Regions from separate parts of the Actinoallomurus bryophytorum genome, predicted to be linked through region 1. Evidence: predicted binding sites of a transcription regulator. Region 1 holds the regulator's gene; the other holds the start of a gene.

Evidence for each region. The regulator HrcA, encoded in region 1, represses chaperone genes, less so after heat shock. The targets are predictions, from matches to a motif close to TTGGCACTCTCNNNNNGAGAGTGCCAA.
Region 2: a site for HrcA is predicted at 8,825-8,851, ahead of groES (co-chaperone GroES). Genes of this name have one in related genera too.

What each region holds. Positions count from the first base shown of each region.
Region 1 is NZ_VFOZ01000001.1:455,213-471,168, reverse strand. Features, by position in the region: gene rpsT (30S ribosomal protein S20) at 1-2, opposite strand, end outside; gene lepA (translation elongation factor 4) at 630-2,453, shown strand; gene FB559_RS02280 (LLM class F420-dependent oxidoreductase) at 2,568-3,428, shown strand; gene FB559_RS02275 (ATP-binding protein) at 3,591-4,097, shown strand; gene hemW (radical SAM family heme chaperone HemW) at 4,238-5,446, shown strand; gene FB559_RS02265 (DUF4870 domain-containing protein) at 5,470-6,066, opposite strand; gene FB559_RS02260 (DUF4870 domain-containing protein) at 6,075-6,674, opposite strand; gene FB559_RS02255 (DUF3097 domain-containing protein) at 6,760-7,578, opposite strand; gene hrcA (heat-inducible transcriptional repressor HrcA) at 7,849-8,862, shown strand; gene dnaJ (molecular chaperone DnaJ) at 8,863-9,993, shown strand; gene FB559_RS02240 (16S rRNA (uracil(1498)-N(3))-methyltransferase) at 10,474-11,205, shown strand; gene FB559_RS02235 (pyridoxal phosphate-dependent decarboxylase family protein) at 11,479-12,861, shown strand; gene FB559_RS02230 (hypothetical protein) at 12,865-13,512, opposite strand; gene FB559_RS02225 (SigE family RNA polymerase sigma factor) at 13,512-14,096, opposite strand; gene FB559_RS02220 (histidine triad nucleotide-binding protein) at 14,383-14,733, shown strand; partial or broken gene FB559_RS46555 (PhoH family protein) at 14,849-15,559, shown strand; partial or broken gene FB559_RS46550 (LAGLIDADG family homing endonuclease) at 15,548-15,956, shown strand, end outside.
Region 2 is NZ_VFOZ01000001.1:3,899,127-3,915,082, forward strand. Features, by position in the region: gene FB559_RS18485 (alpha/beta fold hydrolase) at 1-47, shown strand, start outside; gene tsaE (tRNA (adenosine(37)-N6)-threonylcarbamoyltransferase complex ATPase subunit type 1 TsaE) at 131-565, shown strand; gene FB559_RS18495 (hypothetical protein) at 722-1,441, shown strand; gene tsaB (tRNA (adenosine(37)-N6)-threonylcarbamoyltransferase complex dimerization subunit type 1 TsaB) at 1,477-2,142, shown strand; gene rimI (ribosomal protein S18-alanine N-acetyltransferase) at 2,154-2,621, shown strand; gene tsaD (tRNA (adenosine(37)-N6)-threonylcarbamoyltransferase complex transferase subunit TsaD) at 2,618-3,649, shown strand; gene FB559_RS18515 (MerR family transcriptional regulator) at 3,692-4,453, opposite strand; gene FB559_RS18520 (aminoglycoside phosphotransferase family protein) at 4,536-5,459, opposite strand; gene FB559_RS18525 (coiled-coil domain-containing protein) at 5,662-6,906, opposite strand; gene FB559_RS18530 (TFIIB-type zinc ribbon-containing protein) at 7,068-7,283, opposite strand; gene FB559_RS18535 (class I SAM-dependent methyltransferase) at 7,406-8,653, opposite strand; gene groES (co-chaperone GroES) at 8,967-9,278, shown strand; gene groL (chaperonin GroEL) at 9,371-10,993, shown strand; gene FB559_RS18550 (sigma-70 family RNA polymerase sigma factor) at 11,332-11,970, shown strand; gene FB559_RS18555 (hypothetical protein) at 11,967-12,674, shown strand; gene FB559_RS18560 (DUF5319 domain-containing protein) at 12,803-13,189, opposite strand; gene guaB (IMP dehydrogenase) at 14,263-15,759, shown strand; gene FB559_RS18570 (GuaB3 family IMP dehydrogenase-related protein) at 15,818-15,956, shown strand, end outside.

The sequences.
Region 1 (15,956 bases):
ACGAAGAAAGCCTCAGGTGTTAAGTCGATGGAATGGGGGCGCGGGACCTAACGCGCCCACACGCAGTGGGACAGCCTACCAAGGGCTTCACCCAACGCCCAAACCGAGCCGTCCCAGCCGGTCGCCGCGCCGGCGGTTCAATCACGGATCCGGCGTACGCGAGGGGCGTGGGTCCACGGGTAGCCGGGACGCCGTGCGGCAGCGCGTACGGGCCTCGACGCGGTACGCGGCGGGTAGGGCGGTGCCCACACGGCCGGGCTGTGGGGGCCCGGCCGGAGGGCTGCGACGGTCTCGGCCGGAGGGGTACGGCGGTCTCGGTCCGGGGGGCTGCGACGGTCTCGGCCGGGGGGGTACGGCGGTCTCGGTCCGGGGGGCTGCGACGGTCTCGGCCGGGGGGGTACGGCGGTCTCGGTCCGGGGGGCTGCGACGGTCTCGGCCGGAGGGGTACGGCCGTCTTGGTCGGGGGGCTGCGACGGTCTCGGCCGGAGGGGTACGGCCGTCTTGGTCGGGGGGCTGCGGCGGTCTCGGCCGGGGCTGCCGGATGGCTGATCGGCGGGTGCTCGGAACAGAGCATGCCGCGCGGCGTGGGACCATGGATAACGCTAATCCATCACTCCACGAGGAACCCGGTGCCGGCCGTACCGAACCACACCGATCCCGCGGTGATCCGCAATTTCTGCATCATCGCGCACATCGACCATGGCAAGTCGACCCTCGCCGACCGCATGTTGCAGCTCACCGGTGTCGTCGAGGGGCGTCAGATGCGCGCCCAGTATCTCGACCGTATGGACATCGAGCGTGAGCGTGGCATCACGATCAAGAGCCAGGCCGTGCGCCTGCCGTGGCGGGATTACGTTCTCAACCTGATCGACACGCCCGGGCACGTCGACTTCTCCTATGAGGTCTCGCGGTCGCTGGAGGCGTGCGAAGGGGCGGTCCTGCTCGTGGACGCCGCCCAGGGCATCGAGGCGCAGACGCTCGCCAACCTCTACCTCGCGCTCGAGGCGGACCTGCACATCATCCCGGTCCTCAACAAGATCGACCTGCCGGCCGCGCAGCCGGACAAGTACGCCGAGGAGATCGCCGGGATCATCGGGGTGGACCCGGGCGAGGTCCTCCGGGTGTCCGGCAAGACCGGCGAGGGCGTCAAGGAGCTCCTCGACAACATCGTCGCGACCGTGCCCGCGCCGCAGGGTGACCCCGACGGGCCCGCCCGTGCGCTGATCTTCGACTCGGTGTACGACACCTATCGCGGTGTCGTGACGTACGTCCGGGTCATCGACGGGCATCTGTCCCGCCGCGAGAAGAGCCTCATGATGTCCACCGGGAGCGCGCACGAGACACTCGAGGTGGGCGTGATCTCGCCCGACCCCGTGCCGACCGACGGGCTGGGCGTCGGTGAGGTCGGCTACCTCATCACCGGGGTCAAGGACGTGCGCCAGGCGCGGGTCGGCGACACCGTGACGAGCGCCGCCGGGCGGGCCACCAAGGCGCTCGCCGGATACCGGCACCCCCGGCCGATGGTGTTCTCCGGCCTGTACCCGGTCGACGGCGACGACTATCCCGAGCTGCGCGACGCCCTCGACAAGCTGCGGCTCAACGACGCGGCGCTCGTGTACGAGCCGGAGACCTCGCTGGCGCTCGGCTTCGGGTTCCGCTGCGGCTTCCTCGGCCTGCTGCACATGGAGATCGTGCGTGAGCGGCTCGAGCGGGAGTTCGACCTGTCGCTGATCTCCACGGCGCCGAACGTCGTCTACCGCGTCGTCATGGAGACCGGTGAGGAGCACCGGGTCACCAACCCGAGTGAGTTCCCCGAGGGCAAGATCGGCATGGTCTACGAGCCGATGGTCAGGGCCACGATCCTGTCGCCGAGTGACCACATCGGGGCGATCATGGAGCTGTGCCAGGGCCGCCGCGGCGTACTCCTGGGCATGGACTACCTGTCCGAGGACCGCGTCGAGATCCGCTACACGCTCCCGCTCGCCGAGATCATCTTCGACTTCTTCGACCAGCTGAAGTCGCGGACCCGCGGGTACGCCTCACTCGACTACGACCCCAGCGGCGAGGAGCAGTCCGACCTGGTCAAGGTGGACATCCTGCTGCAGGGCGAGTCCGTCGACGCGTTCAGCCAGATCGTGCACAAGGACAAGTCACGCGAGTACGGCCTGATGATGACGGCCAAGCTCAAGGAGCTCATCCCGCGCCAGCAGTTCGAGGTGCCGATTCAGGCCGCGATCGGCGCGCGGATCATCGCCCGCGAGAACATCCGCGCCATCCGCAAGGACGTCCTCGCCAAGTGCTACGGCGGCGACATCTCCCGCAAGCGCAAGTTGCTGGAGAAGCAGAAAGAGGGCAAGAAGCGGATGAAGACGATCGGCAGGGTCGACGTCCCGCAGGAGGCCTTCGTGGCGGCGCTGTCCACGAGTGGTGGCACGGAGAAGGGCAAGAAATAGGCGGACGCCCGGTCAGGTTGCGCATTGAGAGCCCACGCGGGGTAGGGCGCCCATGCGCCGCCCGGAGTCCCATCCGCGCGGGCTCCGCACAGTCGACCGAGGGTTGGAGCAGGCATGGATCTTGGCCAGATCGGCATCTGGAACTCCGGGTTGCGTGATGAGGACCGGCGGGCCGCGGACGGGGTCCGCGAGGCCGCGGCCGAGCTCGAGGAGCTGGGGTACGACGCGATCTGGCTGGGAGGCAGCCCCGGTGTACGCCACGCGGCGCCGCTGCTGGAGGCCACCGAACGCATCGTGGTCGCCACCGGCATCCTCAACATCTGGGAGTACGAGCCGGCCGAGGTCGCCGAGGAGCAGACCGCCCTCGCCGAACGGCATCCCGGCCGTTTCCTGCTGGGGCTCGGCGCCAGCCACGCCGCGCTGGTCAAGGGCTACCGCAAGCCGTACTCCATGATGGTGGACTACCTCGACCGCCTCGACGCCGCCGGCTCGGCGAAGGAGCATCGCGTACTCGCCGCGCTCGGCCCGCGCATGCTCACGCTGTCACGTGACCGCGCGGCGGGCGCCCACCCGTACCTCATCACCCCCGAGCACACCGCGACGGCCCGCGAGATCCTCGGCCCGGACTCCCTGCTGGCGCCCGAGGTGAAGGTCGTCCTCGAGACCGACCCCGAACGCGCCCGCGCCGCCGCGCGCGGCCACCTCGCGATCTACCTGGGAATGCCCAACTACACCGGCAACCTGCTGCGGCTCGGCTTCGTCGACGACGACTTCCGAGACGGCGGCAGCGACCGGCTCATCGACGCGACCTTCGCCTGGGGAGACATGGAGGCGATACGGGCCCGCCTCGCGGCGCACCGGGAGGCGGGCGCCGACCAGCTCGTCGTCCAGGTCGTGACCGGCGATCAGGTGGCGATGCCCCGCTCGCAGTGGCGCGAGCTCGCCGACGGTCTCGAGCTGCGCTCCAGGAGCTGAGACCTCCGGTGAACGGCGGGCGGGCGATCGCCTAGGCCCCCTTTTCGGCGCGGACCGTGGCAATACCGGGTGAGGCCGGAACCAAGCTTCGGTGTTCTCGCGTCACACGGGGGGTAGGGACGCCGTGCTCGCCGTTCATCGGGAGGAACATTGGACGCTGCTATGGCGGGACAGGGAGTTCGCCGTGACAACGCTCCGCGCGACGTGCAGGACGGTGACCCGGGTGATCCAGGGGATCCGGGGGATACGGCACTGAGCACCACCATCACTCTGCCCGGCGTGGAGCGTTCGGTGGCGGTCGGCCGCCGATTCGTACGGGACACGCTCGGAACGCGGCACCCGGCGCTGGAGAAGGTCGCGCTGAGCGTGAGCGAACTCGCCACCAACGCGATCATGCACACGCCGAGCGGGGACGGTGGTCATCTCACGATCGGCATCCGGGCCACCGGGCACGTGATCCGCGCCGAGGTCACGAACGACGGCACGATGGCCACCAAGCCCCGTGTCAGGAGGGACGCCGAGGCCGAGAACGGACGGGGAATCCTCATCATCGAGGCGCTCGCCGAGTCCTGGGGCGTCATCGAGGACTCCGGGACGACGACGGTATGGGTCGAGTTCCGCGACGGATCCTGGGCCCTGCCGGACGGCCACCAGGTCCCGGAACGCTGAGACGCCTCTGGCCGGACGCAGGCGGAGATCTTCTGGGGACGCGCGGACACCGCCTGAGCCATCGGTCCCGGAACCCGCCATCGGGCCCGCCCGCGGAGGGGACGGCGCGGGCATGCTCGCTCGGGCGGCACACTTGAGACGTGCCATCGACGCTGCCGGACGGAGATCCGGTCCCGAGAGACGGAGCGCTGCCGCCCAGCGCTCTCGACGGCCTCGGCGGCCGCCCGTTCGGTTTCTACGTGCACGTGCCGTTCTGCGTCACCCGCTGCGGTTACTGCGACTTCAACACCTACACCGCCACGGAGCTGCGGGGAGCGTCCCGCGACTCGTACGCCGACACCGCGATCGCCGAGATCCGGATGGCCCGGCGCGTGCTGGGCGACGTCGACCTGCCGGTGGAGACGGTGTTCGTCGGCGGAGGCACGCCCACGCTGCTGTCCGCCGCCGACCTCGGCCGGGTGCTGGACGCGATCGGCAAGGATTTCGGGCTGGCCGAGGGGGCCGAGGTCACCACCGAGTCCAACCCCGAGACCGTCGACCCCGCCTACCTCGCCGAGCTGCGAGAGGCGGGTTTCACGCGCATGTCGTTCGGCATGCAGAGCGCCCGTGAGCATGTCCTGGCCGTCCTCGACCGTACGCACACGCCCGGCCGGCCGCAGCAGTGCGTCTCCTGGGCGCGCGAGGCCGGCTTCGAGCACGTCAACCTCGACCTCATCTACGGCACGCCGGGCGAGAGCGACGCCGACTGGCAGGCCAGCCTCGACGCCGCCATGGCCGCCCGGCCCGACCACATCTCCGCGTACGCCCTCATCGTCGAGGACGGCACCCGCCTGGCCACGCGCGTACGGCGGGGTGAGCTGGCCGCGCCCGACGACGACGCGATGGCCGACCGCTACCTCGCCGCCGAACGCACGCTCGGGGCGCACGGGCTCGGCTGGTACGAGATCTCCAACTGGGCCGCGAGCGAAGAGGCCCGCTGCCGGCACAACCTTCTCTACTGGACCGGCGGCGACTGGTGGGGTGTGGGCCCCGGCGCGCACAGCCACGTCGGTGGCACGCGCTGGTGGAACGTCAAGCACCCGGCCGCGTACGCGGCGCGGCTCGCGGAGGAGGCCTCGGCCGCGTACGCCCGCGAGGTGCTGGAGGCCGCGGACCGCAGGTTCGAGCGGATCATGCTGGAGGTGCGGCTGGCCGACGGCTGCCCGCTCGGCCTGTTCGACGACGTCGCGGCGGTCCGCCGCGCGGTCGGCGACGGCCTCCTGGTGCCCGAGGCGTTCGAGGCAGGCCGCGCCGTGCTCACGCTACGAGGACGGCTGCTGGCCGACGCCGTCGTCCGCGACCTCACCTGACCGCAGGGGATCCGCGGTGCCCGTCACTTGATCATGCGCCAGCAGATCCAGGCGGGAAGCCGGTACATCTCGAGCCGGCCGGCCCTGACCGCCCCGATGATCAGATAGACGAAGTGCACGATGCCGAAGATGATCATCGCGGGTATCACGACGATCAGCGCGGCGGGGGCGCCGGCCACCACGGTGACGACGGCGAGGGCGATGCCTCCGAGGAAGACGGCGAGGTAGCTCAGCGCCGCGTTGAGCGCCTGCGCAGCGTGGAAGCGGATGAAGGGCGTCTGGTCCTGGCGGACGAGAAAGACCACGAGCGGAGCGATGACGCCGATGATCAGCTGGCCGATATAGGCCGCCAGCGCCCAGTTCGTGTCGTCGGCGGGGTTGTTCCCCTGCGGTCCGTACGGCGGGGGGTACGGGCCTTGCCCGTACGGCGGCGGGTACGGGCCGGGCCCGTACGGGGGCGGTGGACCTCCGACGTGCGGTCCAGGAGGAGGGCCACCGTACGGATGCCCCGGAGGGGGCGGAGGGCTGCCGAATTGCGGCTGACCGGGAGGAGTTAACGGGGTGGACGGCTCGTCATGGGGTTCCTCGGGCGATGGTCCGCGATCGTCGGGTTCGGTCATGACGCTCCTCAGCGGAAGATGGGCCACGCCACGATGGCGGGGAGGCGGTACCACTCACAGCGGTTGGCGCCGATCGCGGCCCTGGTCACGACGTAGGAGCCGGCGGCCAGCGCCAGCAGCACGAGCGGTATCCAGGCGACACCTTTGAAGTAGGCCAGCAGCAACGCGGTGAAGGTGCAGGCGAACACCGCGACGAACAGGTTCAGCGCCTGTACGGCGTGGAAGCGCGCGAAGGGCGAGGTGCGTCCCTTCGCGACCAGCACGATCGCGGGCGCGACGAAGCCCGAGACGAACATGCCGACGTACGCGGGCACCGCCCACCGCTCGTCCTCGTCGACGACCGGGCCGCCGGCCGGAGCCCGCACGCGCCGCCGACGGTCCTGGACCGTTACGGCGGCGTACGGGTAAGGCTGTTCCGGCTGCCCGCCCCGTGGCCGCCGTCCGTGACCCGGCGGGGCGTGGTGCTGCGGCGGCGCGTAGTACTGCGGCGGTGGGCTCTGCGGGGGCTGCTGAGCGCCCTGGCCGTACCCCGGCCGCCCGTCCGGCTGTCCCGGGGGCGGCCCGTACGGCCGGCCGGATCGCCCGCCGCCGGGTTGACCGTAGGTCATCGTGCGTCCCTTCCGGCGGATATGTCTGGTGCGATGTGGTGTCGCAGTTTATGAGACGTGCGCGGGCGCCGGATGGTTGCGCGGGTCAGCCGCCCGGGGCGGTGACGAAGTCGATGAGCTCCTCGACCCGGCCGAGAAGCGCGGGCTCCAGATCCGCGTACGTGCGCACCCGGCCCAGGATGGCCTGCCACACCTCGCCCGGCTCACCTCTCCAGCCCAGCGCGGAGATCACGCCCTCTTTCCAGGGAATGCCGCGCGGCACGTCCGGCCAGGCGGAGATGCCGAGGGTGGCGGGCTTGACCGCCTGCCAGATGTCGATGAAGGGATGCCCGGTGACCAGGACGTACGGCGAGTCGATCTGTTCGGCGATCCGGCTCTCCTTCGAGCCGGCGACCAGGTGGTCGACGAGTACGCCCAGGCGGCGGCCGGGCTCGGGGCCGAACTCCTCGGCGATCTCCGGCAGGTGGTCGACGCCTTCGAGGAACTCCACGACGACGCCCTCCACCCGCAGGTCGTGGCCCCAGATCTTCTCCACGAGCTCGGCGTCGTGCTTTCCCTCGACGTAGATCCGGCTCTCCCGCGCGACGCGTGCGCGCAGGCCGGCCACGGCGATGGAGCCGGACGCGGAGATCGCGCGGCCCGCGGCACGTACGGGCCGCACCAGCGTCACCGGCTTGCCGTCGATCAGGAACCCGGCCTTGGCCAGCGGGAACACCCGGCGCTTGCCGAACCGGTCCTCGAGCGTCACCGAGTCCTTCTCACAGGCCACGACCGCGCCGCAGAAGCCGCTGGACGGGTCCTCGGCCACCAGGCCGGACTCGGCCGCGATCTCCGGGATCTGGCCTTTGCGAGGGCGTCGCCAGTCGCCCGACAGAACGTCCTTGGCGTAGTTCTTGCTCCGCACGGCCGCACCGTATCGGGACCAACCCGGCCGAGCCGGGATCAACACGCGTGCGCGCTCAAGACGGTACGCTGGCGCGCCGACGCTCACGCCGGAGCCGGAATACCGGTGCCGGGGGCGGCGTCGCGCCAGTGCTCGGCCATCATCCAGGCGACTTTTCCCGCCGCCGTTCGTCGTCGCCGTCTCACCGCGACGGTCGTCAATCGCCGTACACTTGGCACTCAAGAACACGGAGTGCCAAATTAGAGGCCTGTAGCCGTGGGAGGTGAGTGCGTGCTCGACGATCGGAAGCTGGCGGTGCTCCGCGCCATCGTTGAGGATTACGTGTCCACCAACGAACCCGTGGGCTCGAAGGCGCTGGCCGACCGGCACAACCTCGGTGTCTCACCGGCCACGATCCGCAACGACATGGCAGTCCTCGAGGAGCAGGGCTACATCGCCCAGCCGCACACGAGCGCGGGACGCGTGCCGACCGACAAGGGATACCGGCTGTTCGTCGACCGGCTGTCGACGATCAAACCGCTGTCCTCGGCGGAGCGGCGCGCGATCGAGACGTTCCTCGCGAACGCCTACGACCTCGACGACGTCGTGACCCGTACGGTCCGGCTGCTCGCGCAGCTGACCCGCCAGGTCGCGGTCGTGCAGTACCCCTCGCTCACGCGGTCGGCGGTGCGCCACATCGAGCTCGTCCCGATCGGTCCCGAACGCCTGCTGCTGGTGATCATCACCAACACGGGCCGGGTCGAGCAGCGGGCCATCGAGATGCCCCTGGGCTTCTCCGAGGAGTCCATCGCCCATCTGCGGGCGCTGCTCAACGCGCACCTGGACGGGTGCTGGCTCACCGACGTGCCCGGGGTCGTCGCCGAGGTCCCCGACCGGGTCTCCGCGGAGGAGCGTCCGCTCGCCGCGACCGTCCTGTCGGTGCTCCTCGAGACCCTGATCGAAAAACACGAAGAAAAGATCGTCATAGCCGGCGCGGCGAACCTCGCCCGCGCCGACTTGTCCCAGAGCCTCCGCGACGTGCTGGAGGCGTTGGAAGAACAGGTCGTCCTGATGCGACTGCTCGGCGAGGTGAGTGATCCCACCAGCCTCACCGTGCGAATCGGAGCCGAAAACCCCCACGAGAGCCTGTTCACGACCTCCGTGGTCGCCACCGGATACGGTGCCGGCGACCAGGTCGTGGCCCGGCTCGGCGTGCTCGGCCCGACGCGAATGGACTACCCCGGCACGATGGGAGCGGTACGCGCAGTGGCACGTTACGTCGGGCAGATTCTGGCGGGGTCGTAAGTGGCGAACGACTACTACGCGACCCTCGGGGTGCGCCGTGACGCGGGTGCGGACGAGATCAAGAAGGCCTACCGCAGGCTCGCCCGCGAACTGCACCCGGACGTCAACCCCGACCCCGAGACGCAGGACCGGTTCAAGGAGATCACCCAGGCGTACGAGGTGCTCTCCGACCCCAAAAAGCGTGAGATGTACGACCTTGGCGCTGATCCGTTCGCGTCGGGCGGCGCGGGCGCCGGCGCCGGGTTCGGGGCAGGCTTCCCGTTCAGCGACATCATGGACGCCTTCTTCGGCAACCAGGCCCAGCGGGGTCCGCGCAGCCGCGCCCGGCGCGGCCGCAACGGCACCATCCGCGTGGAGCTCGACCTGTCGGAGACGGCCTTCGGCACGACACGCGAGCTGACCGTCGACACCGCGATCGTCTGCACGACCTGTACCGGTGCGGGCACCGCGCCCGGCACCCAGCCGGAAAGCTGCGACATGTGTCACGGCCGTGGCGAGGTGCAGCAGGTCACGCGGTCCTTCCTCGGCCAGGTCATGACCTCGCGCGCCTGCCCGCAGTGCGGTGGCTACGGCAGCGTCATCCGCACGCCGTGCGCCGAGTGCTCGGGCGACGGACGGGTCCGCACCCGCCGTACGATCAAGGTTCGCATCCCGGCGGGCGTGGAGAACGGCACCCACATCCAGCTCGCCGGCGAGGGCGAGGTCGGCCCCGGCGGAGGGCCGTCCGGCGACCTGTTCCTGGAGATCGTCGAGCGACCTCACTCGATCTACGAGCGGCAGGGCGACGACCTGCACTGCACCGTCCAGGTCCCCATGACGGCCGCCGCGCTGGGCACCTCGCTCACCGTGGAGACCCTCGACGGGCCGGAGGAGATCGACATCCGGCCCGGCACCCAGTCCGGCCAGCAGATCCCGATGTACGGCCGGGGGGTCAAGCACCTCAACGAGACCGGCCGCGGCGACCTGATGATCCACGTGAACATCGAGACGCCCACCAAGCTCGACGAACAGCAGGAGGACCTGCTGCGCCAGCTGTCCGTGCTGCGCGGCGAGGAGCGCCCGCCGGGCAAGTTCACCCCCGGGCAGCAGGGTTTCTTCTCCCGCCTGCGCGATGCCTTCAACGGCCGCTGAGACCCGTCCGGTCCCGCCGAGCCACCAGGCTCGACGGGGCCGCCCGTACGAAGGGCGCCGCGCGGCCGGGCCGGTCCGCGACGGCCGTGCACAGGTCGCCGGTGTCCTGGGGGCGGGGACGGTTTCACCGTGGACCAGGCAGCGCCGGGCGTGCCCGGCGAGCGTCGCGATTACGGGTTCGCCGCCCCGGCTGTTGGGGCGTGGTGGTGACGTTGGGGCTGGGCGGGCGGGCCGGGTCGGTTGCCCGCGGTCGTCTGTCTCGCGTCGTGAGGGTCGGCGTCGTGGTGATGCGGCGGTGATGTTGCGGGCGTCTTCGGTGAGGGCCGCGGTGGCGGGTTCGCCGATCGGGCTGTTGGGGCGTGGTGGCGAGGTGGGGGCCAGGTGGCCGGGCCGGGCCGGTCGCCCGCAGCCGTGCGCCGCATGCCGGGTGCGTCCCTGTCGTTCTCTGCGGGCGGTGCCGGTCGCGGAGGGCGGGCTTCGATGAGCCCGCCGGTCTTTCTCTGCGACGGCGACCGGCTCGGCGCCGACCGGATCCTGCTCGACGGCCCCGAGGGCAGGCACGCCGCGGCCGTACGACGGCTCAAGCCGGGTGAGCGCGCCGACCTCACCGACGGTGCCGGGCTCGTGGTCGAATGCGTGGTTACGAGCGCGGGCCGTGACAGCCTCGAACTCCAGGCCATGGCTCGCCGCCACGAGGCACCTGCCGAGCCGCGCATCGTCGTCGTCCAGGCACTGCCGAAGGGCGACCGCGGCGAGCTCGCCGTCGAGACGATGACCGAGGTCGGCGTCGACGTGATCGTGCCCTGGGCCGCCTCGCGCTGCGTCACCCAGTGGCGGCCGGAGCGCCGGGAAAAGGCCCTGGGCCGCTGGCGTAGTACCGCCAAAGAGGCCGCCAAGCAGGCACGCCGCGCCTGGCTGCCCGAGGTGACCGACCTCGCCACCACGGCACAGGCGGCCGAGCGCATCTCCGCCGCGGCCCTCGCCGTGGTCCTCCACGAAGAGGCCGAGCACCCGCTGAGCGGCCTGGCCGTGCCGGACCAGGGCGAGATCGTTCTCGTGGTCGGGCCCGAGGGCGGCCTGACCGGCGAGGAACTCGCGGCCTTCGCGTCCGCCGGCGCCGCCACCGCCCTTCTGGGGCCCACCGTCCTGCGTACGTCCACGGCCGGAGTGGCCGCCGCCTCCGTGCTGCTCAGCCGCACCGGTCGGTGGTGACGGACGCTCCGGTCGGTGGTGACGGACGCACTACCGCGGGATGGCTTTTCGACGGAGATATTCCGTTCGTTAAGTGGATGCGGACGGACACCGATCCGATCCGTGGCGCGCCGAGATCCCCGTACACGCCTGGCTTCGCGGCGTCTGAGGGCCGGAGATCTCACCGCCCTGACGCACCTGTCCGAACTCTCATCTCGTAAAGCCCACCAAACGGCACGTGGCAGGATCTCCCGCGTGAACCTTGACTTTCCCCTTGAGCCCGGCCTTGCGGAAATGACGGAGATGGGGCGTCTCGTCGTTGATCGTGTGGCGGCCTTCATCGAACGGCTGCCGGATCGCCCGACGAGTCCTCCCGCCGACCCGGGGCTCGCCGATCTCGTCGGCGCGTTCCTCGCCCCGCCACCCGAGGAGGCGGGGGAGCTGACCGCGCTGCTCGACCGGTTGGAACGTGCCACTGACCATGCGATGGAGACGGCGGGCCCGGGCTACCTCGCGTACGTGCCGGGCGGGGGGCTCTACACGTCAGCTCTGGCCGAGTTCTACACGCGCGGCGTGAACCGCTACGGCGGCCTGGCGATCGGCGCTCCCGCCCTCGCCGCTCTCGAGGAGAGCGTGGTGCGCTGGATCGCCCGTGACGTCTGCGGACTGCCGTCCGGCAGCGGCGGCATGCTGACCACGGGGGGCTCGATGGCCACCTTCTCCGCCCTGGTCGCCGCCCGGCACGCTCATCTCGGCGAGGAGATCGGAGAAGGAACCCTCTACGTCGGCGCGCACGCCCACCACTCCGTGGCGAAGGCGGCCAGGCTCGCGGGCATCAGGGAGCACAACGTCCGTGTCGTGCCGTCGGCCGGCGACCTGCGGATGGACGTCGACGCCGCGGCGGCGATGATCCGGGCCGATCGAGACGCCGGGTTGCGCCCTTTCCTGCTGGTCGGCTCGGCCGGCACCACCGACACCGGGACGATCGACCCACTGCCGGCCCTTGCAGGGCTGGCACGGCGTGAGGGTGTCTGGTTCCACGTGGACGCGGCCTACGGCGGCTTCTTCCGGCTCACCGAGCGCGGACGCGACCGGCTGGCCGGCACCGAACTGGCCGACTCGATCACCCTGGACCCCCACAAGACGCTGTTCCTGCCCTTCGGCACCGGCGCCCTCGTCGTACGGGACCCGGCGACGCTCTATGCCGCGCACGAGGGCACCGGGAACTACCTGCAGGATGCGGGCTCCGGCGACGGCCTGCCGAACTACGCCCAGCTGGGGCCGGAGCTGACCCGGGAGAACCGCGGCCTGCGCGCCTGGCTGCCGCTGCACCTGCACGGTGTGGCGGCCTTCCGTGAGGCGCTCGACGAGAAGCTCGACCTGACCGAGCAGGTCTACGGAAAACTCGCCACGGTGCCCTCGCTCGAACTCCTCGGGCGGCCGGACCTGAGCACGGTGGCCTTCCGTGTGCGCCCGCGCAACGGCGACGTCGCGGCGGCGGACCGGGCTACCCGCCGGCTGCTGGACCGCGTCAACGCGGACGGCCGGGTGCTGCTCTCGAGCACCATCGTCGATGAGCGGCAGACCCTGCGGATCTGCATCGTGGTCCACCGTACGCACGGCGACCGCGTGGCCGAGGCGCTCGACCTCATCATCGCGGCGGCCGCCGCCGAGTGAGTGTCAGGGGGACAGGTTCGGGTTGGGAACCGACTCCGTGGGCTGTTCGGTCGGCTGGTCCGCAGGCGGCTGGGTGGCCGGGGGCGGGGGCGAGTCGGTGACCGGCGGTCCCGTCGGGCCGGTGCCGGCGGTCGGCTCGCACGTGACGTGGACGGTCGGGCCAGGGTCGGGCGGGGTGGGCGCCGGGCTGCCCGACGGCGTGACCAGGCTCTCACCCGGGTCGCAGGTGGGGCCGTTGACGACGTGCTTGCCGGTGTTGGACGGGCGAATGGACGTCGGGCTCGGTGAGGTGTCCGGGACCGGGTTGGACGAACCGCCCGGCACCACCTGGCCCTGGGAGCGACCGCTGTTGGAGGACGATCCCGGGTCGTCACTGCCGGAACCGTCGCTGAAGTGACCGGTCTGGACGAAGTTCTTCAGCGCCGGGGTCGCCGAGACGGCGGCGCCGCAGACGAGCACCGCGGCGGTCGCTGCCGCCAGCGGACGCATCCACGGAACGGAGAAGGAGAACCCGAACCGCCGCTCGTGCTTGTCGTTGATCTTGCTGCGGATTCGCTCAAGTCCCTCCGGAGAGGGCGTGACCGCGTCCGCTTCCGCGTGAAGGGCACGGCGAAGACGGTCGCCGTACTCGTCGTCGAAGGACTGGGTCATTACTGCTGCTCCAGGACGGTGCGTAGCGCGGCCATCCCGCGCGCGGTGTGGCTTTTGACGGCCCCCCGGCTGATACCCATCGACCGAGCGATCTCCGCCTCGGACAGATCACCGTAGTAGCGGAGCACGAGTGCTTCCCGCTGTCGATTCGGCAGCCCGCCGAGCGCCTTGACGACCGCGGTGCGTTCGAGCTCCACGATCGCGCCGTTCTCCGCGCTCGGTGCGTCGGGCAGCCCCTTGGGGGCGTACTTCTCCACGACGGCACGGTGCCGCAACACTGATCGTGACCGATTGACCACGGACTGCCGAAGATACGACAGAGCCTTGTCCGGCTCGCGCAGCCGCCGCCAGGCCCCGTGCATGGCGACGAACGCGTCCTGTACGACTTCCTCGGCCGTCGCGACATCGCGTACGAGCAGTGCCGCGAGGCGCACCAGCGAGCGGTAATGCGCACTGTAGAGCGCGGTGACAGCCTGGTCTGCGTCCCAGGCGACCGCCACGGCTCCCGCCGTACTCCTGGCTACGAGGGTTTCGGTCACATCAGTTGGACGCGCGCCCTCACTCTGAGGTTTACGAAAGGCCATACCTCTGTCTCGCCTTATCCCGCCCATCGGTGCCACCGGCATGTGTCTTGTCGATTGGACGACATGTCGGATCCGCAAGTTCATGCGAACTTGGACCGGCTTCGGATCAAGAGGTCGGCTGGGGGTCCGGGGGCCGGGGGTTCGCGTGACAGCAACCCTAACCAGAGGATGACGGTTATTGGACACGGCGGCGTCGTCCGCTCGTAACGATTCGCAGACGAGCGGGGAGTCCGAGCCGCGATAACATGCGCTGACCATGCTGACCATGGGGCGTGAGGAGAGTTCAGTGACACAGCACGACTGTTTGTTCTGCAAGATCGTGTCCGGTGACGTGCCCGCGACCGTGGTCCGCGAATCAGCCCGTACGCTGGCGTTTCGCGACATCAACCCGCAGGCGCCCACGCACGTGCTGGTGATCCCGAAGGAGCACCACCCGACCGCGGCCGAGCTCGCGGCCTCCGACGGCGACCTGCTCGCCGAGATCGTGCGCGAGGCACACGAGGTCGCGGTCGACGACGGCGTCGCCGGCACCGGCTACCGGGTGGTCTTCAACACCGGGCCGGGCGCCGGCCAGACCGTCTTCCACGTGCACGCCCACGTGCTCGGAGGACGCGGCCTGAACTGGCCGCCGGGCTGATCCGCGCTGGTGAGTGAGCCGATAATGGTCGGTCTCGGCCGGTAACATGGGTACGACTCAGCCGAGGACCGAACGCAACCGGAAGGCAGGGACGAAGAGGCCGCAAGGCCGGGCTATGGCCGATTCAACTCACACCGCTGACGCCGCACCGGACAGCGCGCGCACGCAAGTCAAGATCGTGATTCCGGATGACCTTTCGATGGTCGCCCTGCTCGGCTCGCGTGACGAGCTCCTCGATGTCGTGGAGAAGACCTTCTCCAGCGACGTCCACGTACGCGGGAACGAAATCACGATCAACGGCCCTGCCGAGGAGACCGAGCTCGTCGCCAAGCTCTTCGAGGAGCTGCTCGACCTGCTGAAGACCGGCACGCCACTCACTCCCGACGTGATCGAGCGCAGCGTGGCCATGCTCCGCGCGGAGACCACCGAGCGGCCGGCCGAGGTGCTGACGCTCGACATCCTCTCCTCGCGCGGCCGCACGATCCGGCCGAAGACGATCAACCAGAAGCACTACGTCGACGCGATCGACAAGCACACGATCGTGTTCGCGATCGGCCCCGCGGGCACCGGGAAGACCTACCTCGGGATGGCCAAGGCAGTGAAGGCGCTGCAGGCCAAGGAGGTCAACCGGATCATCTTGACCCGGCCGGCCGTCGAGGCGGGCGAGCGGCTGGGCTTCCTGCCCGGCACGCTGTACGAGAAGATCGACCCGTACCTCCGCCCGCTGTACGACGCGCTGCACGACATGATCGATCCGGACTCGATCCCGCGCCTCATGGCCGCCGGCACGATCGAGGTGGCGCCGCTCGCCTATATGAGGGGAAGGGCGCAGCCTGTCTTCACCCCTGTCCTGACGCCGGATGGCTGGCGTCCCATCGGCGATCTCCAAGTCGGCGACCTCGTCGTCGGCTCGAACGGGGAGCCGACCCCGGTCCTTGGCGTCTATCCGCAGGGGGAAAAGGACATCTACCGCGTCACCGCTCAGGACGGTGCGTGGACCCTGTGCTGCGGTGAGCATCTGTGGACGGTCAGCACGGCTTCCGACAGGCGCCGCAACAAGCCATGGCGGGTCCTGGAGACCCGGGAGATGATCGGAAATCTGCGCGCGGCACATGCCCGGCGCTATCAGCTGCCGCTCCTTGCCGCTCCGGTCCGCTTCCCTGAGCGCGAGGTCCCGATGGATCCCTACGCGCTGGGGCTGCTGCTGGGCGATGGCTGCCTGA
Region 2 (15,956 bases), 3.4 Mb from region 1:
GACTGGTCGAGCGGGCCCGCCCGTTCGCCGAGGAGCGGTCCGCTTGAGCCGTGACGATCACCCCCGGCGGACTTCGGACGCCGATGACGTGGATGGAGGCTCCGTGATCCGGGTACCGACCGACGAGGCCATGCGCGACCTGGGCCGGCGGCTGGCCGGGCTGCTGCGCGCCGGGGATCTCGTCCTGCTGTCCGGGCCGCTCGGCGCGGGCAAGACCACGCTGACCCAGGGGCTGGGAGACGGTCTGAAGGTCCGCGGACCGATCACGTCGCCGACCTTCGTCATCGCGCGCGTGCATCCGTCGCTCGCGGGCGGCCCGTCGCTGGTGCACGCCGACGCCTACCGCCTCGGCGGCCTCGACGAACTCGACGACCTCGATCTCGATCTCCAGGACGCCGTGACCGTGGTCGAGTGGGGCGGCGGTATCGCCGAGGGCCTGTCCGAGGACCGACTGGAGATCGTGATCGACCGGGAGGAGACCGACGAGCGCATCGTCGGACTGGCCGGTGTCGGGCCGCGGTGGGCCGCGCTCGGCGAGTGGTCGCCCGGCGACCCAGGGTCTTGATCGTCTCTGCGCGCCTGGCTGACCACGTGCGGTGATCTCATGATCCGATTTATTGTTCCTAGATCGATCCAGACCGTGATCTTGCCGTAGTGTCTACCCCCAAACCTCATCTTCCTGGCATATAGCGCAAGTTTCCTTTGGGAAGGGAGAGCTCCGGTGAGCGGTCATCGTCATGCCGCACGGCCGGCCAGGCGCCATGGGAGCCTCGCCGCCGCCGGATCCGTCGCTGTCCTCGTGGCCGTGGTGATCGGCGGCGCGACCTGGGCCTCCGGGGTCGGCAGAGGCGGCCACCACACCCTCCACGCACGCGGTGCGGAGGCGGTCAGCTCCCCGATGAACTCCCTCCACGGTGCCGAACGCGACGCCGTGCCCGGCGCCTGTGACACGCTCAGCGCGAGCCTGGCCAAGCAGCTCGCCCCCGGCGCGGACCGCAGCGAGACGGTCGCCACGGAGTCCGACCAGCACAGCGAGTGCGCCTGGAGCCTCTTCGCCGCGGACCGCAGCCGTCAGCTCAACGTCGAGCTGCGCGCCATCGGCGCCGACGGCGGCACGTCGGCCACCGACACCGCGGTCCTCACCTTCAACGACGAATGGCACACCGACCGCGCGGGGAAGGACCTCGCGGACGGCGCCAAGGTGCATGACAGCCGCGGCGTGACCGGCGTCGGCGAGCAGGCCTACGTCGTCTACACGGTGGACGGTGCGATCGGCGCGGCCGTCGCCAACGCGCGACTCGCCAACGTCCTCGTCACCGTGCACTACTCCGGTGGCGACCACCTCGAGACCCACGGCAAGCCCATGTCGTCCGGCCCGGCAGGGGACGGCGCGCTGCAGGCCGCCCGCGACATCATCTCCAAGCTCGAGTCCCACTCGTAACTCGCAGTGGTCGGAGCGCGCTACGCTCTGGGATCGTGCTGGTCTTGGCTTTCGATACCGCGACCGCCGCGGTCACCGTCGCACTGAGCGAGTGGGCTCCGGGCCACCCGCCACGGCTCCGAGCCGAGTCCAAGGTCGTCGACCGCCGCAGGCATGCCGAAGTTCTGGCCCCGGCGATCAACACCGTACTCGGCGAGGCTCAGGTGAGCCGTTCGGAGCTGTCCGCGATCGCCGTCGGCGTCGGCCCCGGCCCCTACACGGGCCTGCGGGTCGGCCTGGTCACGGCGCGTGCGCTCGGCGCCGTGCTGAAGATCCCCGTACACGGCGTCTGCACCCTCGACGCGCTCGCGTGGGAGTCCAAACGCACCGAGCCCTTCGTGGTGGCCACCGACGCGCGCCGCAAAGAGGTCTACTGGGCGCGGTACGACTCGGCCACCGTACGCATCACCGGCCCCTCGGTCGGCGGCCCCGCCGAGGCCGCCGTCCCCGGCCTGCCCGCACTCGGCGAGGGCGCGCTGCTCTACCCCGACGTGCTCAAGGGCGAGACGCCGGCACTGCCGTCGGCCGCCGCGATCGCCGAGCTCGTGGTCTCGCGGCTGTCCGGCGGCGCCGGACCGGAGCTGCTGCCGCCCGAGCCCCTCTACCTTCGCAAGCCCGACGCGCGTGAGCCCGGGCCGCGTAAGCGGGTGATCCCCCGATGAAGGTCCGCGAGATGACCCTCGATGACCTGCCCGGCGTGCTCGAGCTCGAACACCTGCTGTTCACCGACGACGCCTGGTCCGAGGAGACCTACCGCGACGAGCTGGCCGACCCCGGCGGCACGAGGCACTACGTCCTCGCCGAGGAGGACGACCTGCTCGCGGGCTGGGCCGGGCTGGCCGCCGTCGGCGGGCAGGGCGACGTGCTGACCATCGGCGTACGCCCCGAGCTGCAGGGCCGGGGAGTCGGGTCGATGCTGCTGACCGCGCTGCTCGACGAGGCCGCCACCCGCCACTGCGGCGAGGTGTTCCTCGACGTACGCGCGGACAACGACCGGGCGCGGCGGCTCTACGAGCGGTTCGGCTTCACGGCCGTCGGCGTGCGCAAGCGTTACTACCAGCCGTCCGGAGTGGACGCGATCGTGATGGTGCGGGAGTCGCGACCGGGCGACGTGCCCGTGCGGCGGGGGGTGGGCACGTGAAGGATCAGCCGCTGGTGCTCGGCATCGAGACGTCCTGCGACGAGACCGGCGTGGGCGTGGTCCGCGGTCATACCCTCCTCGCGGACGCGATCGCCTCCAGCGTCGACGAACACGCCAGGTTCGGCGGAGTGGTGCCGGAGGTCGCCTCCCGTGCCCATCTGGAGGCGATGACCCCGACGGTGGACCGTGCGCTGGCCGAGGCCGGAGTCCACCTCGAGGACGTCGACGCGATCGCGGTCACCGCGGGTCCCGGCCTGGCGGGCGCGCTGCTCGTCGGTGTGGCCGCCGCCAAGGCGTACGCCCTGGGCCTGGACAAGCCGCTGTACGGCGTCAACCACCTCGCCGCCCATGTGGCCGTCGACCAGCTCGAACACGGGCCGCTGCCCAGGCCGTGCGTGGCCCTGCTCGTCTCCGGCGGGCACTCCTCGCTGCTGCTCGTACCCGACGTCGCCACCGACGTACGCCCCTTGGGCGCCACGGTCGACGACGCCGCCGGAGAGGCGTTCGACAAGGTGGCACGGGTGCTCGACCTGGGCTTCCCCGGCGGGCCCTATATCGACCGCGCCGCACGCTCGGGCGACCCCGGGTCGATCTTCTTCCCGCGCGGCAAGTACGACGACGGCACCTACGACTTCTCCTTCTCGGGGCTGAAGACCGCGGTGGCCCGGTGGGTCGAGTCGCGCGAGCGCGCCGGCGAGCCGGTGCCGGTCGCCGACGTCGCGGCGGCGTTCCAGGAGGCGGTCGTGGACGTGCTCACCAAGAAGGCCATCGCCGCCTGCAAGGACAACGACGTCTCCCACCTGCTCGTCGGCGGCGGCGTCGCGGCCAACTCCCGGCTGCGGGCGCTCGCCCTGGCACGCTGCGAGGCCGCCGGAATCCAGCTTCGCGTCCCCAGGCCGAAGCTCTGCACCGACAACGGCGCGATGGTGGCGGCTCTCGGCGCGGAGCTCGTCGGCGCGGGGCTGGAGCCGTCCGCCCTCGACCTGCCCGCCGACTCGTCCCTGCCGATCACCGAAGTCCTCGTCTGATCGCGCGCCGGGAGTCTGCAGCCTCCCGGCGACGCGGCCCGCTCAGCTCAGTCGCGTGTCGGCGTAGACGGCCATCGCGTCCCGCTGGTACTCCGCGAGACCTTCACTGATCTCCTCGAAGTTGGCCTTGAACCGCGGGTCGTCGACATAGGTCTGCCCGAGCCCCTTGTACGCGGCCGCGCACGGCTTCCAGAACCGGCAGACACTCTGGAAGTGCACCTCGACCTCGGTCTGCACGACAGGATCGTCCACCGGTGCCCCGGCGACCATGAACTCCGCCATCCGGATCATCTGTGCGGTCGTCTCCCGCTGGAAGCGGGCCACGCCGTCCGTCGAGAGCCCTTTCACGGCCGCCCGCGACTGCTCCCACTGCTCCGGCCAGCGTTCGCGTGCCTCTTCGTCGTGCTCGGAGAAGTCGAAGCCCTCGAAGAGGTTCTCCGGCCTGTTGATCTTCGGCATCTCCCTCACCTCCCTTCCGTCCTGAAGCTCGGCGATGGTGCGAGCGACGGTGTGCGCCAGCGTGGTGAGCCGGTCCCGCTCCGCCAGGAGCCGCCGGTGGTGCGTCCGTAGCGCCTCCACCCGGTCGGCCTGGTGGTCCAGGATCTCCGTGATCTCGGCGAGCCCCACGCCCAGCTCCCGCAGCACGAGGATCTGCTGCAGGCGCAGCAGGTCGTCCTCCTCGTAGTGGCGGTGGCCGTTGCCCGCGACCCACGCGGGCGGCAGCAGCCCGATCTCGTCGTAGTGGCGCAGAGTCCGTGACGTCACCCCGGACATCCGGGCCACATCCGCGATCGACCAGGCCATGACCGTCTCCCATCGCCGGGCCGGTACGTCCGGCCCTGGGGTCGACGGTAGAAGTTGACGCGGCGGAAAGGTCAAGCGCCGCTCAGAAGCGGGCGGCCGGAGCCCCGAGCTCGATGAGCGCCTGCTCCAGGAAGTCCTCCAGGGCCGGCATCTCGCCCGGGGTGATCGGCCGGCCGGGGTGTTCGGGCAGGAGGTCGAGCACGGTGCGCAGATCCCAGTAGGGGTTGTGCCGGTAACCGCCGCAGACCTGGTCGAACGCGCGCAGGAACTGGTCGGCGACCGACACGTCGTAGCGCATGGCGAGGTTCCAGCGCATGTGGGCGACGTCGACCGCGACCGGGCCGTGTGAGGCGCCGGACCAGTCGACGATGCCGGTGAGCCGCCCGTACGCCCACAGCGTGTTGTCCGGGTGGTAGTCGCGATGGATGAAGCGCGGCGTGGCACCGGGGGCCGGACCGGCCGCGACGTCGAACGCCCGCTCCCAGAGCGCCGGGTGCCGGGCGTTGAGCGGCGCGAGGCGTACGTCGAGATGGTTGTACGGGCGGTAGGGCGGCATCGTGGACGCACCACCGACCGCGTGCACCGACAGGAGGCCGGCGGCGAGCTGGATGAGGTATTCGGGCAGCTCCTCGTTGGCCGGGCGCGGCGGATGGCCGAGCAGCCGCGTGATCAGCAGCGTCGGCATCTCGCAGTGGGCGCCCGACGGATCCGCGGCCACGAGCGACGGCGTGGGGATCTCACAGCCCGCGAGCAGGGTCAGCGCCGCGATCTCGCGCTCGGGCGAGAAGTCGATGTCGATGACCGGCCAGGTGGCCGACGCCCAGCGCCGCAGCACGAGCCGGTGCACGGTGCCGGAGCGGCTTTCGGCGAGCACCGCGTGGTTGACGTGGGACAGTCCCCCGACGAGCGGCCGGACCATCTTCACCTCACTGCCCGACCCCAGGCATTCTTCGACCCAGCGCAGCGTGGCCGCGCTCGGTGGCTCGGAGAATCTGGGGAAGGTCACGGCACCCATCCAAACGGATTCCGAACCGTATCGGGAGTGATTTTATCAATACCGGACTGAGTAAACGGCATGTCATTGCAGCGTGACGATCCACTTTGGATCTTCATGGCAAACAAATCTCCGCAAATACCGATGGAGTCAACGTATTACTCAAAGTGCGCCGAAATGGCCGCTCCGGTACATTACGGAGCGGCCATCCCGGTCACTCCTTGCTCTCCCTGCGCGGCCTGAACAGCGCCTCCGCCAGCGCGAGCATCGTCTCCTCGAGGGTGATGAGCCGTTTCATGAGGTCCTCGTGCACGGAGGTCATGCGGCCGCTCATGTCGTGCTGGACGCCGTCGACCCTCTTACTCACGTCCTCGTGCACACCACCCACCTGGCGCAGCAGGTCCTCGCGAAGAATCTCCATATGTTTCGTGATATCGGCGCGGGACGACTCAATGATCTTCGACAGGGTTTCCTCGGCCTCGTCGCGATCGGGCCGCGCCCGCAGCTCGTCGATGAGCGGGTCGATGGCCTCGGCGAGCCGTTTCTCCAAGGCGTCGAAACGGTCCGTGGGATCGATGAACGGCCGGTCGCCGATGGCGGCGAGCTTGCGGTGCAGCTCGCCGATCTCCAGCGTGACCGGCAGCTGGCCGATGCGCTGGTTGATGCCGTCGACCCGGTCGTCGACGCCTTCGATCTTGGCCTCGAGCCCCTGGAAGTGCCCTTCGACGCCCTTGAGCTTGCCGGAGAGGCCCTCGACGCGGCCGTCGATGCCGTCGAGACGGCCGCCGACCCCCTCGACCCTGCCGTTGACCGCGTCCAGTCCCTTCTCGACGCGCTCGGCCATGTCGCTGAGCGACTGGTCGACCTTGCCGGCCACACCGTTGATCTGGTGCTCGAGCTTTTCGGACCGATGCCCCAGGTCGGCGAGCGTCTTGTCGAGGCGGTTGAACCGTACGGACGCGGCCTCCATCGTGCCGGCCAGCCGGTCCAGCCGCTTGGTCAGGTCGTCCATCTGCTGCGCGGCCCGCAGCGTCGCGTCGGTGATGCTCTTGCTCGAGTCGAGCACGGTCTGGATGCGGGAGAGGCCTTCGTCGACGTTCTCCGCGATCACCCCTACGTCGGCCCACAACGAGGGCAGCTCGGCGACGGGCTTGACCTTCTCGCCGACCGACTCGATGTGCTCGGCCAGCCCCTCGGCCCATTCCGGCGGCTTGCCGTACAACTCGTCGACCTGGCCGCGGACCGTGTCGAGTTGGGTCGTCAGGCCGCTGAGCTCACGCTCACGCACCTCGCGGAGCAGCCACTCGATGCCTTCGAGTCGCTGATGGATCTCGTCGAGGACCTGACCTGTCGAGCGCTGCTCGTAAACATGATCTTGAGCAGCGCGGGCCAGCAATTCCCGCATTCGGTCCGAGACCGGTTGACCTCCTGTCTGCAGGAAGTTGTGATTGGTGTCCACCCGGGGAGCTCCTTCGTTTTGCCGGGTCGCCGGCCTGCGCGCGGAAATGGCAGTGGCGTGCGTCGCGAAGGGCCACTCTAATGACATGACCATGGTCATCGAGCGTAAGCAAAGAAATTCAGGGAAAAGAGATCCTTATCCCGGAGAAGCGGAATGCCGCTTTAGTCGCGGCGATGACGGCCTTCGTAAGGGGCCGGTATCGCATGCGAGTTCACCATGGCCGAGACCACCGGACCGCGTCCGAGCAGGCGGTCCAGCTCGCCACGGCCGAGGAAGACGCCACGGCAGGCCGCGCACTCCTCCACCGCGACGCCGCCACGTTGAAAGCTGACCATTCCGGCGCCGCACTTGGGACATTGCAGCACGGCGTCGGTCATTGTGTTCCCCATTTCCCCCGAGCGCCCCGACTGGGCGCGCCTTCATGCCGCGCGCGCCGGCACGGATTTCGCGTGCCGCCAAGAGTAGTCAAGCCAATACGGCAATAGTCGCAGTGTTTACCTTAGGCTGGCGTGTCTTCTGCCTTGAGATGGTGTCGTAGAGCGGTACAGATGAGTGCGACCGGGGCATCGCCCACCCGGGTCAGAACAACGACGCATTCGCGTGAGCCGGACGTGCGTAGCTCACGCCTCAGCTGTTCGATGTCGGCGGCGAATCCCCGCTTCTTGATCGTCAAGGTGCCCGCGTCGTGTCTCCTTAGCGCGGCCCGCAGCCGTTTGACCGAGAAGGGCAGCACCTCGTGGATCTCGTAGCCGCGGGCGAAGGGCGTGGCCCGCGACGCGTCAGAGGTGATGTAGGCGATGCGCGGGTCGGCCAGGGCGCCGTCGAGCGTCACCGCGACCTCGGCGACCAGATGAGCGCGGACGACCGCCCCGTCCGGCTCGTACAGATAGCGCCGCCAGCCGGCCACCGGCGGTGGCCCGAGCCGCGGGTCCGCCACCATCGTGGCCGTCTCCGTGCCCTCGCGGAGTACGGTCGCGCGCCGCAGCGTCGTCCCTGGTCGTGCGCCGGAAAGGCCGCCGAGCCAGAGCGCCGCCTCCTTGACGTCACCGCCGTCGGAGATCCACTCGGCCTCGGCGCCGGGCGGGACCACGTCGTGCGGGATGCCCGGCGCCACCTTCACACAGCCCGCCGGAGCCGCGCGGGCCAGACCGAGCACGGTCGTGAGCGAGGGTTCGTACGCCTCCGGGTTGAAGATCCTTCCACTGGCGCCGCGGCGCCCGGGGTCGGCGAAGACCGCGGCGTGGCCCGCCGGGTCCTGGACGGCGGCGTCGCCCGCGCGTACGGAGGCCGAGCCCTCCAGGCCGAACGCGCCCAGGTTCGCGCGAGCGACGGCGGCGGTCAGCGGGTCGAGGTCGACGCCGACCCCACGGCAGCCGGCCAGGCCACGCGCGACCAGGTCAGCGCCGATGCCGCAGCCCAGGTCCAGGACGGAGCCCGCGGGGCTCCCGGTGTTCAGATGGGCGGCGAAACGCCGCGCGCGATGCCGGGCGACGCTGGCCCGTGTGGCCTGTTCGAGGCCGGCCGGCGTGAAGTACATGCGGTCGGCCTCCGCGCCGAACTTGGCGCGCGCACGCAGCCGGAGGCGTATCTGCGTGAGAGCGGCGCCGACCAGCTCCGGCGAATGGCGTGCGCGCAACCGTGACGCCGTCGCGAGCAGCGCGTGCTCGCTGACGTCGGAGGCGCCCACCTCGCCGAGCAGGGCCCGGCCGCCGGGGGTGAGCAGCCCCTCGAAGGCGGCGATGTCCACCCGATGACGGTAGCGGCACGTCGCAGCGCCGGGAGACGAGCGAGAGCACGGTCTGTGGAGCGGTCCCACGGCGATCCTCAAGATCAGGTCGTCGGTGCAGGTCACAAGACTCAGGCCCGATGCGGGCGGGCCCGTGTTGACGGGTTCCCGGCCACGGCATAATCTCCATGACTGGCACTCTCATCATCCGAGTGCCAATCAAGCGACAGGCTGGTCTGGCACCCGCGACGGCAGGCCACCGTGGTCGCGTCTCCAACATGCGGCTGGCCGCGAGGTCGGCCGAGGATACGCAATCGAAGGGGAAGGTCAGATCGTGTCGACCGCCACCAAGGTTGTTCTCAAGCCGCTCGAGGACCGCATCGTCGTCCAGCCCCTCGAGGCCGAGCAGACAACTGCATCAGGTCTGGTGATTCCGGACACCGCCAAGGAGAAGCCCCAGGAGGGCACCGTCCTTGCCGTAGGCCCGGGACGCTTCGACGACAAGGGCGAGAAGCGCGTGCCGCTCGACGTCAAGGTCGGGGATGTCGTGCTGTACAGCAAGTACGGCGGCACTGAGGTCAAGTACAACAACGAGGACTACCTCGTGTTGTCCGCTCGCGACGTGCTCGCCGTCGTCGAGAAGTAACAACAGATACAGAGATGCACCGCCCCGGTCGGCCCCCACGGGCGGCCGGGGCTGTGTGCGTCTGATGACATCCCTTACTTGGAGCTTCTCTAATGCCGAAGATCCTGGACTTCGACGAGGACGCACGGCGCGCGCTCGAGCGCGGCGTGAACGCCCTCGCCGATGCAGTGAAGGTGACGATCGGCCCGCGTGGCCGCAATGTCGTCATCGACAAGAAGTGGGGCGCACCCACTATCACCAACGACGGTGTGACGATCGCGCGGGAGGTGGACCTGGAGGACCCGTTCGAGAACCTCGGGGCCCAGCTCGCGAAGGAGGTCGCCACCAAGACCAACGACATCGCCGGTGACGGCACCACGACCGCGACCGTGCTGGCCCAGGCGATGGTCCGCGAGGGCCTGCGCAACGTGGCCGCCGGCGCGTCGCCGATCAGCCTCAAGCGCGGCATCGACATCGCCGCCGCCTACGTTTCGGACGAGCTGCTCAAGTCCGCCCGTGAGGTCGACGACAAGAGCTCGATCGCGCACGTCGCCACCATCTCCGCCCAGGACCCCAAGATCGGCGAGCTCATCGCCGAGGCGTTCGACAAGGTGGGCAAGGACGGCGTCATCACGGTGGAGGAGGCCCACACGATGGGCCTGGAGCTGGAGTTCACCGAGGGACTCCAGTTCGACAAGGGTTACCTGTCGCCGTACATGGTGACCGACCCCGAGCGCATGGAGGCGGTCCTCGAGGACGCCTACATCCTCATCCACGACGGCAAGATCTCCAACGTCACCGAGTTCCTCCCGCTCGCGGAGAAGGTCGCCCAGACCCGCAAGCCGCTGCTGATCGTGGCCGAGGACGTCGAGGGCGAGGCCCTCGCGCTCCTGGTGCAGAACAAGATCCGCGGCACCTTCGTCAGCGTCGCCGTCAAGGCCCCGGGCTTCGGCGACCGCCGCAAGGCGATGCTGGAGGACATCGCGGTCCTCACCGGCGGCCAGGTCATCACCGAGGCCATCGGCCTCAAGCTCGACGGTGTCGAGATCGACATGCTCGGCCAGGCGCGCCGCGTGACGATCAAGAAGGACGCCACCACGGTCGTCGACGGCGCGGGCGAGGCCTCCGCCATCGAGGACCGGGTCCGCCAGATCCGCCAGGAGATCGAGAACAGCGACTCCGACTGGGACCGCGAGAAGCTCCAGGAGCGGCTCGCCAAGCTCGCCGGCGGTGTCAGCGTGCTGCGTGTCGGTGCCGCCACCGAGGTGGAGCTGAAGGAGAAGAAGCACCGCCTCGAGGACGCCATCTCCGCGACCCGCGCGGCCATCGAGGAGGGCATCGTCTCCGGCGGCGGCAGCGCGCTCGTGCACGTCGCCAAGGCCGGCTTCGACGCGCTCGGCCTGTCCGGCGACGAGGCCACCGGCGCCGAGGCCGTTCGCAAGGCGCTCGTCGAGCCGCTGCGCTGGATCGCCGAGAACGGCGGCAACGAGGGCTACGTCGTCGTCTCCAAGGTCGAGGCGCTTTCCGCCGGCAACGGTTTCAACGCCGCCACCGCGGAGTACGGCGACCTGATCGCCCAGGGTGTCATCGACCCGGTGAAGGTGACGCGTTCCGCGGTCACCAACGCCGCTTCGATCGCCGGCATGCTGCTCACGACCGAGGCACTCGTCGTGGACAAGCCGGAAGAAGAGCCGGAGGGCGCCGCGGGCGGTCACGGCCACGGTCACGGGCACTGATTTTCGGTCACCGATTTTCGGTCCCTGACCCGGGCTCGACATCGGAAGGCCCCCCGCCGCTTCGGAGCGGCCGGGGGCCTTCTACCGTTTCCGTACCCAGCAGCCGGTTTTCGTTTTCAGGTTCGGCGGCGATCCCCGGGTCGACCTTGCGGGGGATGCCAATAATTTCCTCTTCGTCGGCGGTAGCCGGAACATGTGTTGCAAATGACACGTAGGCATGACGTGCGGGAGTCACTCCGCTACGCTGAGTGAGAAATAGCCGCTCGATCGTGCACTGTGACCATTCCGTTGTCATCAACGTGGCAGACAGGTGCGATCTCGGTGGGCATCATGCTCTCGTGACCGAGGGAGCAATCGCCGGGGCCACGTATCGGGGTGCTGCCGACGATCTACGGTTGAGCCGTCCGGCCAAGGGAGACGAAAACGATCTCCGTGACTTGACGAGTTTGGCTGTGCAGGGAGACCCGGCGGCTGTCGAGTCTCTTATCGGGCGTGTTCGTCCGATGATCGTCCGTTACTGCCGAGCGCGCCTTGGCCGGGTATCCGGGCAATACCACATCGCGGACGACGTGGCACAGGAGGTGTGCATCGCGGTCCTCGGGGCGCTGCCCCGATATCGCGACATGGGCCGGCCGTTCGCCTCATTCGTGTTCGGCATCGCATCGCACAAGATCGCCGATGCGTTGCGCAGTGCCATACGGGCGGCCGTGCCGACCGAGGACCTTCCGGACGGCCCCGACGAGCGGCCGGGACCGGAAGAGACCGTGGTGCGCTACATCGAGGCCGAACGCGCTCGTAGCCTGCTCGACCGGTTGCCCGACCACCAGCGGGAGCTCGTGCTGTTGAGGGTGGTCGCCGGACTCTCGGCGGAGGAGACCGGTAATGTACTCGGTATGTCAGCGGGGGCCGTACGTGTCGCACAGCATCGGGCAATCGCCCGGCTTCGAGTGATGGCAAGTGAGGAGTCGATCGCTTGACTCGTGGTCGTACCGCCACTCCCGATCCGTTCGACCTCAGCGCCGTGAGCAGCAGCGATGAGTTGTTCGACGCCCTTTCCGAGCGTCGTTTCGCGGGCCTGAGCGCCGGCCGCACCGACGACCCCGCCGCCTCGCTTCTGGCGGCGCTGGCCGCGGATGTCGACCTGGGTGCGCCGCCCCTTCCCACTCCGTCCCGCGTCACGTGCGGGGTCCAGGGCTCCTGTCGCCGGGGTGTACGCGCGTTCGTCACCTTCGGTGTCGCGGCACTCGTGCTGACCTCGGCCGGAGCCGCCGCCGCGGGCGGCAACGACGTCGGCGCGATGGGCACCGATCACGGATCGGTGCAGCCGAAGGATTCGGAACGTTCCAATGAGAACGTCCAACACCATGATCCCGTGAGCGGGAGCATCTTCACCGGTGGTAGATCGCCTTCCCCGCACGCCGGGGACCGGCACCGCTCTCTGCCGCCTCCGGCCGAGCCCGACTCCGCGTCCGCCTCCGAGCCGGCGGGAGCCTCCGTCCCGGTCGTCGAGGACGGACCGAAGAAAGCTCCGGCCGACCAGCCGGAGTGGGAACACCCGGGGCGCCGGTGGACCTGGGAACACCAGCGCTCGTCGGTGGGATCCCACCATCAGCGCTCGGCGGACCCGTCCTCGCCGCCGGAGCAGAAATCCGAGCCGGAGCCGACGCCGCCCACGTCCTGAACCTTTTGTCGAGGCGCGGCGGTCTCCCCGTCAGAGGGATCGGTAAAGGAATCGGTTTCGGATGGCCAGGCCTGAGGTGTCGGGGTCGCGGACCCTGCGGGCGGGACAGGGGATTTGTCAGAAGTCCTCTAGCTGGAGTGGCCTTCTTCGCTGTCGATGACACCGTCGACGTAGCCGCGGGCGTACTCCCAGCTGACGTAGTCGGTCGGCTCGGCGGCGATGGCGGGTTCGTGCACCCGGGCCATTCCCTGGTCGAGCAGGTGGCGCAGGTTGCCGTAGAGGAGTTCCCAGTCGATGTGATGCGGCTTGCCGCAGTCGGTGCAGTCGACGGTGAGGCCCTTGATGCCCAGGGGTTCGAGCAGGGCGCGGAAGACCTCGAGGTCGGACAGATCCGCCAGGACGTCCTCGCGCTCGGTCATGCTCAGCGGCGCGACCTCATCATCCAGGTCGCCGAGCGCGGCGGCCGGGTCCTCCGGATCATCCGCGAAGGGATCGAGTGGGGCGTCATCGTGCACAAACCCACGCTACTGTGCGGCGCAAGTCGGGGATGCCCCGTCCGGCACACGTACACGTCCGTCCGGGAATTTCACACCTTCGGTGCCCCCACGTACGCCTCGGGCCACCCGGCCGCCATTCGACCGGCGAACCCCGCCCCATGAAACCCCGCCCCCTATCGGCATTCGGCCCAGGCCCCGGCCCAAGCCCAAGCCCAGGCCCAAGCCCAAGCCCAAGCCCAGGCCCCGGCCCAAGCCCAAGCCCAGGCCCCGGCCCAAGCCCAAGCCCAGGCCCCGGCCCAAGCCCAAGCCCAGGCCCCGGCCCAAGCCCAAGCCCAAGCCCAGGCCCTGGCCCTGGCCCTGGCCCTGGCCAGGTGCCCGTCGTCATGCCGCCGGGCGGGATCTCCCTGCCGGACAGGCAGGTGGCCACCCTGGCGGACGGCCGGTCGGCCGCCGCGGCCTTTCGCGACCGCGTCCTCACGACGATCACCGTGGTGACCCGCGCGCAAGTGGGAAGCAGGCGGCCCGGCGGCTCTCTATCTGGCTTTGCGGGCGCGGCCGCAGGCCCATCCGCGGACCGGGACATTCCGCGGATCGGCCGGCGCCGGCTCTCATCGCTGCCCGGCCATGATCGCGGCCGGAATGTGTTCGCCGGGCGGGTGGCCGCCGTCGGTCGTCCGCGGCCGGCCGTCCGGGAGGCCGGTCGCCGCGGTCTTTCGCCGCCGCGGCCTCGCGGTGATCACCGTGGCGGGTGCCCGCGCCGGCGAGCCGGGAACGGGCGGTGGCTCCCTCGGCGTCTGTCCGGCTGAGCGCCCGCCGCGCGGGATCCACCGCGCGGCGGATGGGTACGAGGGCGTCCGGTCCGCTCCTGTTTCCTCGCGTAAAGCGCTCGGCCAGGCCCTCGCGGGTTCGCCGTTCTGGCAGGTCGGCCGCTGCCGTCTCTCGCCACGGTGTCCGTGTCGTGATCGTCGTGGTGGTGACCCCTCGGTGGCCGGGGGACCCGCGGTAACGGCCACCGCAGGCGGGAGGGCACCCTAAGATGAAACCAGGCTCCGCTGACCTGGCCCGATATCGCACCCCATCGGATGATGCCAATGACTTCCGTGCCCGAGTCCGCCAAGTTCGCCCGGCAGGGCTTCACGTACGACGACGTACTGCTCGTGCCCTCGTACTCCGATCTCGGGCCGGGTGACGCCGACACGTCCACCCGCCTGTCCCGCTCGGTGACCCTGCGGATCCCGCTGATCTCCGCGGCGATGGACACCGTCACCGAGGCGCGGATGGCCGTCGCCATGGCCCGTCAGGGCGGGCTCGGTGTGTTGCATCGCAACCTGCCGATCGAGGAGCAGGCGCTCCAGGCCGATCTGGTCAAGCGGTCCGAGGCGGGCATGGTCACCGATCCGGTCACGTGTTCGCCCGAGGACACGCTCGCCGACGTCGAGCGGCTGTGTGCGCACTACCGGATCTCCGGGGTGCCGGTGACCGACACCGAGGGTGTGCTGGTCGGCATCGTCACCAACCGCGACATGCGCTTCGAGACCGACGCCTCACGCCCCGTGCGCGAGGTGATGACGCCGATGCCGCTGGTCACGGCGCCGGTCGGGGTGTCGCGCGACGAGGCGTTCGCGCGGCTGCGGGCCCACAAGGTCGAAAAGCTTCCCCTGGTCGACAAGGGCGACCGGCTGCGCGGGCTGATCACCGTCAAGGACTTCACCAAGAGCGAGCAGTACCCCGGCGCGACCAAGGACGCCGCCGGCCGGCTCGTGGTCGGGGCCGGTGTGGGCGTCGGCGAGGAGGCCGAGCTGCGCGCGCGTGCGCTGGTCGAGGCCGGGGTGGACGTCATCGTCGTGGACACCGCGCATGGTCATTCGCGCGGCATGCTCGACATGGTGGCCAAGCTCAAGGCCAACACCCGCGCCGACATCATCGCCGGCAACGTCGCCACACGTGCGGGCGCGCAGGCGCTCGTGGACGCCGGTGCCGACGCGGTCAAGGTCGGGGTGGGCCCCGGGTCGATCTGTACGACGCGGGTGGTGGCCGGGGTCGGTGCGCCCCAGGTGACCGCGATCTACGAGGCCGCCCTGGCCTGCCGCCCGGCCGGGGTGCCGGTGATCGGCGACGGCGGCCTGCAGTACTCCGGCGACATCGGCAAGGCGATCGCGGCCGGGGCCGACACGGTCATGCTGGGCTCGCTGCTGGCCGGCTGCGAGGAGAGCCCCGGTGAGCTGATCTTCATCAACGGCAAGCAGTACAAGACCTACCGCGGCATGGGCTCGCTCGGCGCGATGAAGAACCGCGAGCGCGGCGGCTCGTACAGCAAGGACCGCTACTCCCAGGAGGGCGTCGCCAGCGAGGACAAGCTGATCCCCGAGGGCATCGAGGGCCAGGTGCCCTACCGCGGTCCGATCGCGGCCGTCGCGCATCAGCTCGTCGGCGGGCTCCGCCAGGCCATGTGGTACACCGGCTCCCGTACGATCGAGGATCTGCAGAACAACGCGGTCCTCATGCCGATCACCGGGGCCGGACTGCGGGAGAGCCACCCGCACGACATCCAGATGACGGTCGAGGCCCCCAACTACCAGGTCCGCTGAGGGACCGGGCACCCCGTATGATCACGGCGGCTGAGCCCTGGAAGCGGAGAGGACGCAGATGGCCGAGGTAGAGATCGGGCGTGGCAAGAGCGGCCGGCGTGCGTACGAGCTGGATGAGATCGGCATCGTGCCCTCACGCCGCACTCGCGACCCGGAAGAGGTCAGCGTCGCCTGGCAGATCGACGCGTACCGCTTCG